3 regions of the Paenibacillus sp. 1781tsa1 genome follow, and region 3 is predicted to be linked to each of the others. Evidence: predicted binding sites of a transcription regulator. Region 3 holds the regulator's gene; each other region holds the start of a gene.
The links. The regulator Rex, encoded in region 3, represses fermentation and respiration genes when NADH is low (regulators of the CRP and FNR family bind a similar motif). The targets are predictions, from matches to a motif close to TTGTGAAATATTTCACAA.
Positions count from the first base shown of each region.

Region 1: the regulator Rex is predicted to act here: its motif matches at 1,761-1,778, upstream of NKT06_RS29720 (cytochrome ubiquinol oxidase subunit I).
Region 2: the regulator Rex is predicted to act here: its motif matches at 2,041-2,058, upstream of adhE (bifunctional acetaldehyde-CoA/alcohol dehydrogenase).

Region 1 is NZ_JAMYWY010000001.1:6,647,037-6,651,330, reverse strand. Features, by position in the region: gene NKT06_RS29730 (glycosyltransferase) at 1-104, opposite strand, end outside; gene NKT06_RS29725 (tetratricopeptide repeat protein) at 101-1,393, opposite strand; gene NKT06_RS29720 (cytochrome ubiquinol oxidase subunit I) at 1,900-3,315, shown strand; gene cydB (cytochrome d ubiquinol oxidase subunit II) at 3,260-4,294, shown strand, end outside.
Region 2 is NZ_JAMYWY010000001.1:4,634,355-4,638,648, reverse strand. Features, by position in the region: gene NKT06_RS20935 (hypothetical protein) at 190-903, shown strand; gene NKT06_RS20930 (Crp/Fnr family transcriptional regulator) at 992-1,708, opposite strand; gene adhE (bifunctional acetaldehyde-CoA/alcohol dehydrogenase) at 2,139-4,294, shown strand, end outside.
Region 3 is NZ_JAMYWY010000001.1:4,445,800-4,450,093, forward strand. Features, by position in the region: gene NKT06_RS19975 (cell wall elongation regulator TseB-like domain-containing protein) at 1-362, opposite strand, end outside; gene NKT06_RS19980 (amidohydrolase) at 402-1,706, opposite strand; gene NKT06_RS19985 (redox-sensing transcriptional repressor Rex) at 1,693-2,346, opposite strand; gene dinG (ATP-dependent DNA helicase DinG) at 2,565-4,294, opposite strand, start outside.

The DNA of each region.
Region 1 (4,294 bases), 2.2 Mb from region 3:
CGATCGACTGTTTCCGTTGGCATGTAAGTGGTTTCGGTTCGAATATCCCTGTGCACCATTGGCCCATTCAACTGTTGTCTGCGCTTCTTCGGGTCCAGCATCATGGCACCTCCCCAAGCAATTGCTGTACAGCATGATCCAACAGCTCCAGCTCGACAATCCGGGCGAGGGCATCTTCATCCTCCAGTGCCGTTTCGAGAAAATGTCTGACTGCCCCGTGTCTGTCCCCTCGCAGAGCCAGGGCAATTCCGGATAATTGCTGATAATCTTGGCGACTGGCATCATCCTGAATATCGACTGCATGCACCAGAGCCAGTGCCTCTTCCACGCGTCCTGTCTCCTGATAAATGCGGAATTTCCAATGTCTCGCGGTTTCTCCGCCAAGTTCGTCCAGGATGCGCAGCGCGGTTCCGTAATCATCGTTCATACGCAATAATTCCGCTCGTACAAGTTGATCTTCTCCTGCCTCCAACCAGCGACATAACTGTTCATAATGATGTCGTTCCTGTTCGTCGGCTGCACTAATTCCGTACACCAGCAAGGCGTCCTCCAACTGCCCGGCCCGGGCATGGATGGCAGACAGGAAGCGATAGTGGGAGAGCACACAATCACTACGACCATTCATGACTGCATGGGTGAATGCTTCTTGTAACGAATGGATGGCCCGAGGATCTTCAAGCAAGTACTCATAAGCTGCCAGCAAAAAGGATATGGTCTCATGTGCACCTGCTTTGGCTCGAAGCTGGCGATAGAAGTCGGCACGTACACTGCATTGAAGCAGGGTGACGCTATCCGGAGTGCCTGACAGGATCTGCCGCAGCGCATGCAGGAAGAACAGTTCGTAGTCCCGGAGAGGGACTTCGAGATCATCCTTTTGCATCGTACCCGCGGGTGAATGATCTTCGCCTCCTAGCCAGATGGCGCGTACGCCTTGGAATAACAGCTTCATATATCGTGTTTCGGAGGATGTACCGACCAGATCGGCGATGCCCACCAGTTTGGAAATACTGCTCTCCCACAGGGGGGAAGATGCTTCGTCTCCGGCAGGCTCAGGGAGCAGGGCAATACATAGCTCTGGTTCCAGCGAAGCTGCAGCCATGAGCCAGTAGGGATGAGTAACCACTGCCACGGTGCGGGGTTCCAGCAATAGCTGCTCGGCTTCAGATAGGGAGATCACGGTGATAACCGCAGGTACATCCACTGTTTGCGTCAGGCTGCTGACATAGTAGACCTCGCCCTCGATCGACAGCAGTGCAGCAATATCGGGATAGGGAAAGGATGACCATCCTCCTTTGCGAGGGAAGAGAACATATCGTACAGGGGGCTGTGCTGCGCTGGCCTTATCCGGGCTGGCTTCGGATTCTTCACCTGGTAACGGCACAGGTTTTTCCATGAATCGCTCACCTCACCTTGACTGTAATATGGAGCGTCTTTCGCTATGCATGTGCTTCATGCTTCCACTTCATATGTAAAGCCATTACGGCACTTCGCATGATATGCCTGAGACTAACATATGGGCATTCCGTCCCAAACATGAGTATCTTCCATGAATAGATGAAGTAGGCAAGCTTTTATAGAGTTTTCCTGCGCTCCGCTACCCCATTTCCAACTGCATTCCACCTTCTCGGATCTCGGTACTAAAAACCTCATTTTTTGAATCTGCACTAAAGCAGCTAAAAGTATTATGAGATTGCTTCAAATAGGCTGAATTTTATCCTTTGTGTGACCGAGGTCACTTTTTTTTGCTCTGGAGACGAAGATTGTGATAATTCTCACATGTATAAAATAGGGAATCTGGCACAATACGTTCATCAACGTATTTGGCGGACAGACAGCGAAGGTGCAGCTTCAATGCCAAATACGCATACTGCGAAGTGAACAGAAAGAAGGGGTAACGGTATGGATCCGATTATGTTATCGCGTATCCAATATGCACTTACAACGATCTTCCATTTCTTCTTTGTCCCGCTATCCATCGGTCTTGTACTGTTGGTTGCGATCATGGAGACGTTGTACGTTGTTAAGGGGAAGGAAATCTACAAAACGATGGCCAAGTTCTGGGGCAAGCTGTTCCTGATTAACTTTGCCGTTGGGGTTGTCACAGGTATTCTGCAAGAATTCCAGTTCGGCATGAACTGGTCCGAGTACTCTCGGTTTGTGGGGGACGTGTTTGGTGCGCCACTGGCGGTTGAAGCGTTACTCGCGTTTTTTATGGAGTCTACATTTATTGGTTTGTGGATATTCGGATGGGATCGTTTGTCCAAAAAAGTGCATCTGGCCTGCATTTGGCTGGTGTTTGTCGGGACATTCCTGTCCGCACTGTGGATTCTGGCAGCCAATTCATTTATGCAGCATCCCGTCGGGTTTGAGATCAACAACGGCCGAGCCGAGATGAATGATTTCCTGGCACTGATCACGAATGGTCAGCTTCTCGTCGAATTCCCACATACAATCTTCGGGGCATTGATGACAGGGGCTTTCGTCGTAACCGGGATAAGTGCTTACAAATTGATGAAGAAACAGGATGTGGAGATTTTCCGTAAATCGTTTAATATTGCGATCATCATTGGACTTGTTTCTTCATTGGGTGTAGCTTTCTCCGGGCATTTCCAGGCGCAATATCTGGTGGAGACACAGCCGATGAAGATGGCAGCCAGTGAAGGCACATGGACGACGACAGAAGATCCGGCACCATGGACGGTGGTTGCTTTTATCGATCCGGATAAACAGGAGAATACCGGTGAGATCAAAATCCCTGGATTGCTCAGTTACCTGTCCTACAGCAAGTTCTCCGGCAGTGTCACAGGCATGAAGGAGCTTCAAGCCGAGTATGAGCAGACGTATGGACCGGGGAATTACATCCCACCGGTACGAACAACGTTCTGGAGTTTCCGCATTATGATCGCAGCAGGTGGCTTAATGATTTTGTTATCCCTGTATGGTACGTTACTGGCCATGCGCAAGAAGCTGGAGGTTGCAGGAAAGTGGTTCATGCGTCTGATGGTATTTGCTATTTCTCTGCCATTTATCGCTAATACATCTGGTTGGATCATGACCGAGGTTGGCAGGCAGCCGTGGACGGTGTTTGGCTATATGACGACCGAAGCCGGTGTCTCACCGAACGTATCCGCAGGAATGATTCTGTTCTCTACCATTGCTTTTACCGCCGCGTATACGGTGCTTGGAATCGTGATGGTATACCTGTTCGTACGTGAGATCAAGGCTGGGCCATTTGCGGTCGATAAGCCGGAAGATCACGATGAATCGGCCGATCCGTTCGGCGTGGATGGAGGTTATTCCGTTGTCACTAAGTGAGTTGTGGTTTTTGCTGATTGCCGTATTGTTTGTCGGTTTCTTCTTTTTGGAAGGTTTTGATTTTGGTGTAGGGATGTCTACAGGCATTATTGCCAAAACGGACCGTGAACGCCGGACCCTGATCAACTCGATTGGTCCCTTCTGGGATGGTAACGAAGTATGGCTGATTACAGCAGGGGGCGCGATGTTTGCCGCCTTCCCGCACTGGTATGCCACGATGTTCAGTGGCTTCTACCTGCCGCTTGTGGTCGTGTTACTCGCCTTGATTGGTCGCGGGGTTGCCTTCGAATTCCGCAGTAAAATGAAACAGCAGCGCTGGCGCAAAACATGGGATATCATCATTGTGGTATCCAGCGCGCTCCTTCCTTTCCTGTTCGGCGTAGTCTTTGCTACGTTCATGAAGGGTCTGCCTATTGATGGAGAGATGCAGTTGCGTGCAGGATTCTTCGATATTGTTAATCCGTACACCGTGATTGGCGGTTTGAGTGTAACCCTGCTGTGTCTGGTTCATGGATTACTGTTTGCCTCACTACGAACAGTCGGGGAACTCAGAGAGCGTGCCTTGAATACAGCGCAAAAATTGATGCTGCCGCTGGCTGCGCTGCTTGCCGTGTATGCGATATTGACGTATTTCATGACCGATGTGTTCGCCGTTCGCGGTTGGGCACTGTGGATCATGGTTGTACTTGGCGCAGTCGCGCTTGCACTTGCGGCATACTTCGTTCGTCAGAAGCATGAAGGCTGGGCTTTTGGTATGACAGGTGCTGTGATTGCAATTGCCTTTGCCTCTGTATTTATCGGTCTGTTCCCAAGAGTCATGGTGAGTTCGTTTGGTTCTGCATTTGACCTGACCGTATACAATGCGGCATCTGGTGCGTATTCATTAAAAGTCATGACGATTGTGGCTTGTACACTGCTGCCATTTGTTCTTGGTTATCAGATCTGGAGTTATTATATCTTCCGCAAACGCCTGAACGAG
Region 2 (4,294 bases), 190 kb from region 3:
CAATCAGAACATAAAAATGATTTAGATTGGAGAGCCTGTGTGCAGGCTCTCTTTCTTGTACAAGCCTTATTTGGAGGCGGTACCCTATAAAAAGTAACGGCTTTGACACTTTTTTTTGCTGAAGGTTGTGCCATAATAGAGGTTATGGACAACAGGGTGAATGATTTTACGCAGGGTGGTGTTACCTACATGATGAAGAAAATCCCCGGTTACATAGGTGTATGTTTGCTCCTACTGGCGATCTTGGCTGGTTGTAGTGAGACACAGCCTTCTGAGCAGCCAATTGTCAAGGAGACAGAAACAGCGAATACGATTACAGTGGCTGTAGATGGCAGTACGTTTTTGCCTGATGCAACAAAGTCCATTAAGCGAGATTTTAGTGAGGGTTTGACACTCAAAAAAGCATTACTCAATAGCGGACTGGTTGATTTTACGGCAGATGGCAAACGGATTCAATCCGTCGGTGAAGTTTCTCTGGATTCTTCGCTTAGCTGGGCTGTGAAGTTGAACGGCAAGGATATTGAACAGGAAGATTGGGACATGGAGCTTCATGCCAAAGATGAAGTGATTATTTACGTGAAAGCCGCTGACAGTGGGGGGGATGGCGTTGCATATCAGACAACGTTACTCAAGGTTAGCGGTGGAAACATTATGCCAACCCTCAATCGTCAATATGCCGGAGTCTACGTTCAAGAGTGCACCGTTCGCGATGTGTTGAAGTCCAGCGGAATTGTAAGAATGTCGGAGAATAACAAGTTCGTCGTTTCGGTCGAGAATGTCACACCCCGCATGAATGAGCGGTGGGTCATTATGGTGAATGACAAAGAACTAATGGAAAATGGCTTGGACATGAAATTGAATCCACGTGATGCGGTGAAGCTTGAATTGACCAATGCATCCTAAGCATACCAAGAAGCCCAATCTCTATTTAGGAGAACTGGGCTTTTTTCATTAAAATATATAAGCAACATCCGATTTGCATAGTCAAATATTAGATACGACAGATCTCGTTCGGGCAAAGTTCACAGTGACAGATCCCTTGCAGCATCTTCAGATCTTTGATGACAATCATGCCATTATCATATTCAATCGCATCTTTCTTGCGCAGATCGCTTAACATGCGGTTTACACTTTCACGGGTGGCTCCAATCATATTAGACAGGTCCGTGTGGGTAATTTTTTTGTGAATAATGACATGCTCACCATGAGGCTCACCATACGAATTCGACAACCGAATGAGGGTGGAGCAGAGGGCACCCGGTTTGCCATATAACATGAGATCCCGGAACTTCGTCTGTGTCAACCGATGGTGGATGCCCATCCATTTCATAAAGTCGATCGCAAAGTCACAGTGTTGGCAGATCAGCATCTCCAGGTCTTTATGCTCCAGTACACCAATCTCACTATCCTCCAGCACTTCCGCCGAGAAGCTGTGTTTCGATCCGAAGAACGGATCAGCCTGCCCAATCATATCACCGGACTGATACATGTACATGATCAATTCCTTGCCTTCATCCGTGGATTTGGTGATCTGGGCACGGCCCCGTTTCATATAATAAAGTTTGTCAGAGACGTCTCCTTCCCAGTACAGATGTGTACCTTCCGGATAGGTTCTATCTTTCATGGTAACCAGCAGATGGTTGAAATTCGCTTCCGAGAAACAGTTGGTATTGCCGCGTTTTTCCAGTACAGTAGTTAGTTCTATCATAAGTCTATCTCCCCTTTGTGTCCATCGGACGACATTCTGTAGTTTCCAGTAGTCTCCGAGGTTTGCCGCAAACCGTTGCCGTCCTGATCAGGGTCATCTCGGCCGGGAGGAAGGACGGTACAAATTGCGGTGGTTCAATTTTTAAGTTCAGTATATACCTAATCTTACCGTTTGAGGGGGAAGGAAAGGGGGCAAAAATGACGAAATTTCAAACATTGTGATAAAATTCACTTTTAATGGAGAGCATGAATTTTACAGCCCTATATTTTAAATAGGAAGTGAAAATGGTTGTATGAAGGACACTACAAAACTTAAATTAAATTTGTTATACTTTGTGAAAAAAATCACATAATTAAATTTATGGTCATGTTACGATGTGAATGTAAACGAGAGAGACAAACCAATACGAACCTTTAGGAGGATGAGGGAGATGGCTGTAAAGAACGAAGTCGCCCCAGCAAAAGAACCGACAGCAGGTCAGTATATTCAAACGTTAATCGACAAAGCGAATAAAGCACACGCCGCATTCATGAAAATGGACCAGAAGCAGATTGACCGGATTGTGCAAGCCATGGCGCTTGCGGGTCTGGATAAACACATGATGCTCGCCAAGATGGCTGTAGAAGAAACAGGCCGCGGAGTGTATGAGGATAAAATCACCAAAAATATATTTGCAACAGAATATGTGTACCACAGCATCAAGTATGACAAAACCGTAGGTGTGATTGAAGATAACGAATATGAGAGCTTCCAGAAAATTGCGGAGCCAGTCGGCATCATCATGGGGATTACACCAGTAACCAATCCAACATCAACAACGATGTTTAAGGCACTGATTTCCATCAAGACGCGTAACCCGATCATCTTTGGTTTCCACCCATCTGCACAGAATTGTAGCCGGGAAGCTGCCAAAATCCTGCTAGAAGCGGCTGTGAAACATGGTGCACCAGCAGACTGTATTCAATGGATTGATGATCCTTCCATGGATCGTACGAACGAACTGATGAATCATAATGATGTGGCTCTCATTCTGGCAACAGGCGGATCAGGCATGGTACGTGCAGCGTACAGCTGTGGTAAACCCGCACTGGGCGTAGGACCGGGTAACGTTCCTTGCTTTATCGAGAAAAGTGCGGATATCAATCAGGCAGTGACGGATTTGATCCTGTCCAAATCCTTCGACAACGGTATGATCTGTGCTTCCGAGCAAGCGGTCATCATTGAAGAACCGATCTTTGATCAAGTGAAGAAAAAAATGATTGCGAATGGCTGTTACTTTGTTAACAAAGATGAAGCAGCAAAATTGACAGCAGGTGCAATTAATGCCGAGAAATGTGCAGTGAACCCGGCGATTGTTGGTCAATCTGCGGTGAGCATTGCGAAGATGTGCGGTATTGAAGTTCCAGCAGGCACCAAAATTCTTGTAGCCGAGATTGAAGGGGTAGGTACCAAATTCCCATTGTCGGCAGAGAAATTAAGTCCAGTACTGGCTTGTTACAAAGTTAAAACGGCAGCAGAGGGAATTGAACGTGCAGCAGAAGTGGTTGCTTTTGGCGGCATGGGTCACTCCTCGGTTATCCACTCAACGAATGAAGAAGTAATCGGAAAATTCGCAGATCGTCTGCAAACTGGACGGATTATTGTGAATTCACCATCTACACACGGTGCCATCGGGGATATCTACAACACGAATATGCCATCATTGACGCTGGGATGCGGATCATATGGACGTAACTCGACTTCTTCCAACGTAACCGCAGTGAACTTAATCAATGTGAAAAGGGTGGCTCGCCGTACCGTGAATATGCAATGGTTCAAAGTGCCGAACAAAGTCTACTTCGAAAAAGGGGCAACGCAGTATCTTGCCAAAATGCCTGACATCACACGTGTAGCGATTATTACGGATGCCATGATGGTGAAACTTGGATATGTTGAAAAGGTAGAACACTATCTGCGTCAACGCCAAATGCCAGTAGCGATCGAAGTATTCTCCGATGTTGAGCCAGATCCATCCACAACAACGGTAGATCGCGGTACCGAAATGATGCGCCGCTTCCAGCCAGACTGCATTATCGCACTCGGCGGTGGATCACCGATGGATGCTGCGAAAGCGATGTGGTTGTTCTATGAATATCCGGACACGGACTTTAACGATCTGAAACAAAAATTCATGGATATCCGCAAACGGATCTACAAATATCCACGTCTCGGCGTAAAAGCGAAATTTGTAGCGATTCCAACGACATCCGGTACAGGTTCAGAAGTAACATCGTTCGCAGTTATTACAGATAAAAATCAAGGTAACACCAAATATCCGTTGGCCGACTATGAACTGACACCAGACGTAGCGATTGTCGATCCGGAATTCGTATACTCCCTGCCTAGAACAGCCGTTGCCGATACAGGTATGGACGTACTGACTCATGCGATTGAAGCTTATGTATCTGTTATGGCCAACGATTACACGGATGGACTTGCGATCAAAGCAATCCAACTGGTATTCCAATACCTGGAGCAATCTGCGCTGCAAGGCGACAAACTGGCACGTGAGAAAATGCATAATGCTTCCACCATTGCCGGTATGGC
Region 3 (4,294 bases):
AAGCGATTGCGTATCTGTGCTTCGGACATCCCATTCTGCAGCAGTTCACTGTGTACAGCGTTAGCACCTGTAGCAGGTTGATTGTTTGCATCGAATTTAACCCAGACCATTACATCCTGGTTATCCTTGTTTTTGCCGATCAGGGTCCAGTAGATGTTGTCAGAGCCTTCTTTATCTCCCCAGATGTACTTACGCAGTTCATCATAAGATGTAATGCCCAGTTTCTCCTGTGCTGCCTGTATGGCGAGCGCTTCTTCCTTACGCTGGTCCTGTGTGACATACACGTAATAACGCTGAAGCCCAAACAGAATCAGAACCAGTGCAAGCAGCGAAATCCATATCCACTTCTTTTTTTTCTTCAAAAGCCGAACTTCCTTTCCCTATGATGCTCTGCAATGCAATTAACGAGCAAGCAAACCATCAAATGCCAATTGAGACTCACGCAAAATGCGCTCTTCATCCAGCGTCAGACATTCGCCATGTTTGACCACTTGTTTTCCATCTACCCATACATGCTCCACATCTTTGGCAGAGGCCGAATAGATCGTATGTGAGATCAGGTCTGTATGTGGGTAGAAGTGTGCCTGTTCAATGTCCAGGGCGATGAAATCAGCCTTCATGCCTACCTGAAGCGCTCCGGTATTGTTCAGGAAGATGGATTTAGCACCATATGAAGTTCCGAGTAGTAACGCTTCGCCCGCTGGCACTGCCGTCGGGTCACCAGACACACCTTTGTGGATCAATGCAGCCAGTCTCATTTCCTCAAACATATCCAGGTTGTTGTTGCTTGCCGGTCCGTCTGTTCCGAGTGACACGGTAACTCCTGCTTTCAGCAACGCAGGTACCCGCGCAACACCGGAAGCAAGTTTCAGGTTACTTCCCGGGTTATGGGATACAGCCACATCATGGCGGGCCAAAATTTCAATCTCTTCATCATTCAGATGCACCGCATGTGCAACCAGGGATGGACGGGAGAAAAAGCCCAGTTTCTCCAGATGTGCCACAGGACGCAGTCCATAGTCTGTAACGTTCTGCTCCACTTCACGCAGCGTTTCCGACATATGTGTATGCAGAGGAAGGTTAAGGTCATTCGCGACCTGTACAAGCTTCTCTATGTAGTCAGGAGGGCATGTATATGGTGCGTGTGGCGAGATTACGGTTGTGATGCGACCATCTGCCTGTCCATTCCACTCACGTGCAAACGCTGCCGACTCCTCCAGCTTCCGCAATTGCTCTTCTTCCGAACACAACCCGATTACACCACGTGCCAGTGCTGCTCTAACACCGGATTGTTCCACAACTTTGGCAACTTGATCCATGTGATCATACATATCCAGGAAAGCTGTAGTTCCGCCTTTCAACATTTCAAGCACGGATAGCGAAGTTCCCCAATATACGTCTTGTGAAGTCATTTTCGCTTCCATCGGCCACATTTTTTCCTGCAACCATACTTGCAACGCAAGATCGTCTCCGTGTCCTCTGAGCAACGACATCGCTGCATGACCATGCGTATTGATCAGACCCGGCAGGAAAAACAATCCTTTTCCATCCACTTTGGTGCAATTTTCGTCTCCATCCGGCAATGTCTCACCAATATGCACAATCTTGTCATTCTCAACAACCATGTATCCATGAACCACATTCCATGTTGTGCCTTCATTTACAGCAAATTTGCCGTTATGAATTACCCATCTATTTGTTGTCATCTTCCTCGTCGTCCTTTCCAGTCTCCAAGTAATAGGCCAAACTAAGCAGATCCGTTGTAAAGTCAGCATGGTGAATGCGGATATGTGGCGGTGTTTTTAGAATGGTTGGTGCAAAATTAAGAATTGCTTCGATTCCGGATTCAATAAGCTGATCGGCTACATTTTGAGCTTCCGTATCTGGAACTGTAATAATCCCGATGCGGATGTTATCCGTCTTAACCGCTTCCGTCAATTCATTCATTGGTTTTACCGTCAAACTGTTGATTTGACTACCAATCTTCGGTCCATATGCATCGAATACAGCAACAATCTTCATGTTGTCTTTCAGATATGCGTTGTAGTTGGACAAGGCCTGTCCGAGGTTACCCGCGCCTACCAGAGCTACATTAATTTGCTGATCAATTTTGAGAATGTGACGAATTTTCTCGATCAAATAGGATACATCATATCCGATCCCTTTTCGACCAAAATCACCGAAGTAAGCCAGGTCTTTTCGAATTTGGGCAGGATTCAGATCCAGCCTCTGTCCAAGCTCTTGAGAAGAAACAGTAGCCACCTCACGCTGATGCAACTCGTTCAAATAGCGCAAGTATACAGGCAGACGTCGTACCACCGCTTCCGAAATTTTATCCGATTTCATTCTTGCTCCCCCTTACCAATGCCACGATAAAATAATAGATGAAAAGATGAGCATTCTGTATAAACTCCAAGATAGACGTGACATTTTATACAGAATGCTCCTTGTAATTTAGGTTATAAGTTCTTACGTGCAACTGCATTAATCGGATACGGAAATATCTAATAAAGTTTAACGCCAAATGATCGTGTCATGCAATGATATAACGAACAAAACAACCATTATTCTTGTTCATTAACAGGTTTTTCTAACCACTCGGTAATTCGTGGAACCATCTGCTCCGTGAGCATATGCTCCATTTTGGGACCAGGTAATGAATATAAAAAGAATTTGCCATAGTACGCTTCAATCACACGTGTATCATAAACAATGACAATACCTCTGTCCTTCGCTGTACGCACCAATCGGCCAAATCCTTGCTTGAAACGAATGACCGCTTGCGGCACAGACAGTTTCATAAATGGATTTTTCTTTTGCTCCTGGAGCAACTCACTCTTGGCTTCCACCAACGGATGATTCGGCGGCTGGAAAGGCAGGCGCACAATAGCGAGACAGGTCAGTGCTTCTCCCGGGATATCTACACCCTCCCAGAAGCTGCTCGTGCCCAAGAGTACCGTAGCTTTGGCATCCTGGAACCTGCGAGTCAACTTGGAGCGGCTTCCACTGTCCACACCTTGGCCCAACAACGAGATGTCGTTACCAGACAGTGCCTCCTTCAGCGGATCATAGACCTGTCGCAGCATCTTGTATGAAGTAAACAGAACCATCATGCGTCCACGCGTGGAAATTGCGGTCTCTGCAAGTGATTGCACCAGCATATTGACAAAGTGCGCATCACCCACACTGCCTTTCACACTTGGGAAATCACGGGGAATCACTAGAAGTGCCTGATCGCGATAATTGAATGGTGACGGCAGCATCGACGTTAACAGCCGATTATTCTCGGAGGCTTCCTGTAAGCCAAGCTGCTCAATCATGAACTGGAATGACTTATCTACAGATAGCGTAGCCGATGTAAGCACAACACTTTTCTTTTTATCAAAGAACAAATCCTTCAGTTGTGCACTGACATCTACAGGTACGGCATACAGTTGAAGAGATTTACTTCGGAACTGACCGCTGGCTTCCATCCAGTACACCGTTTTGGCATCATCCATACGCATGAAGAATCGCAGATTCTCCTTCAATGTGGTCAGATCTTTCAGCAATCCTGTAATGTCCGTAATCAGACTATCCGATTGATAGTCATCCTGATCCTCTTTCACCTCAAGCAGCAATTTGTCCCCTTTGCGAACCAAATCGCCCAGAGTCACATAGATCTGGTTCTCCAGATCCTGCAACTCCTGCCATTTCGCAGGTTTCTGAGATGCCTTCAGGCGCAGGGAAAATTGCCCTGTCTCTCCCGGTGAAGCATCACTTCGTTCAGGCAAAAGACCGAACAGGGCATCGCTCATACGATCCCACAGTTCCTTAACCTCAACAGCTAGCGGGAACATCTGATCCACCATGGAGCCCCATTGCACCGAATTTTCATGCCCGGATAACTGCGAACGAAGCATAGGCAGTTGTCCATTACGACTGTCTTTAAACAGACGGGTCAGGGTATGAACCAACGTGAAATATTTCATATGCATTCCAAGATGTTTACCAGCTACATCCTCCAGATGATGGGCCTCATCGATCACAAGACTCTCATAGGCTGGCAACAGCTGATGTGCTGCTTTGACATCCGTAAACAGTTTGGAGTGATTGGTAATTACGATATCAGACAACCCGGCCTCATGTTTGGCGCGATGATAGAAACATTTGCGGAACCATGGGCAGGATCTTCCCAGACAGGACTCAGATTCGCTCTGTACCGTCTCCCAGAAGTCGCCTCCGCGTCCGCTAAGGTTAAGCTCCTCATCATCTCCAGTTTCGGTCTGAGTAAGCCACACGATCATCTGAGCGG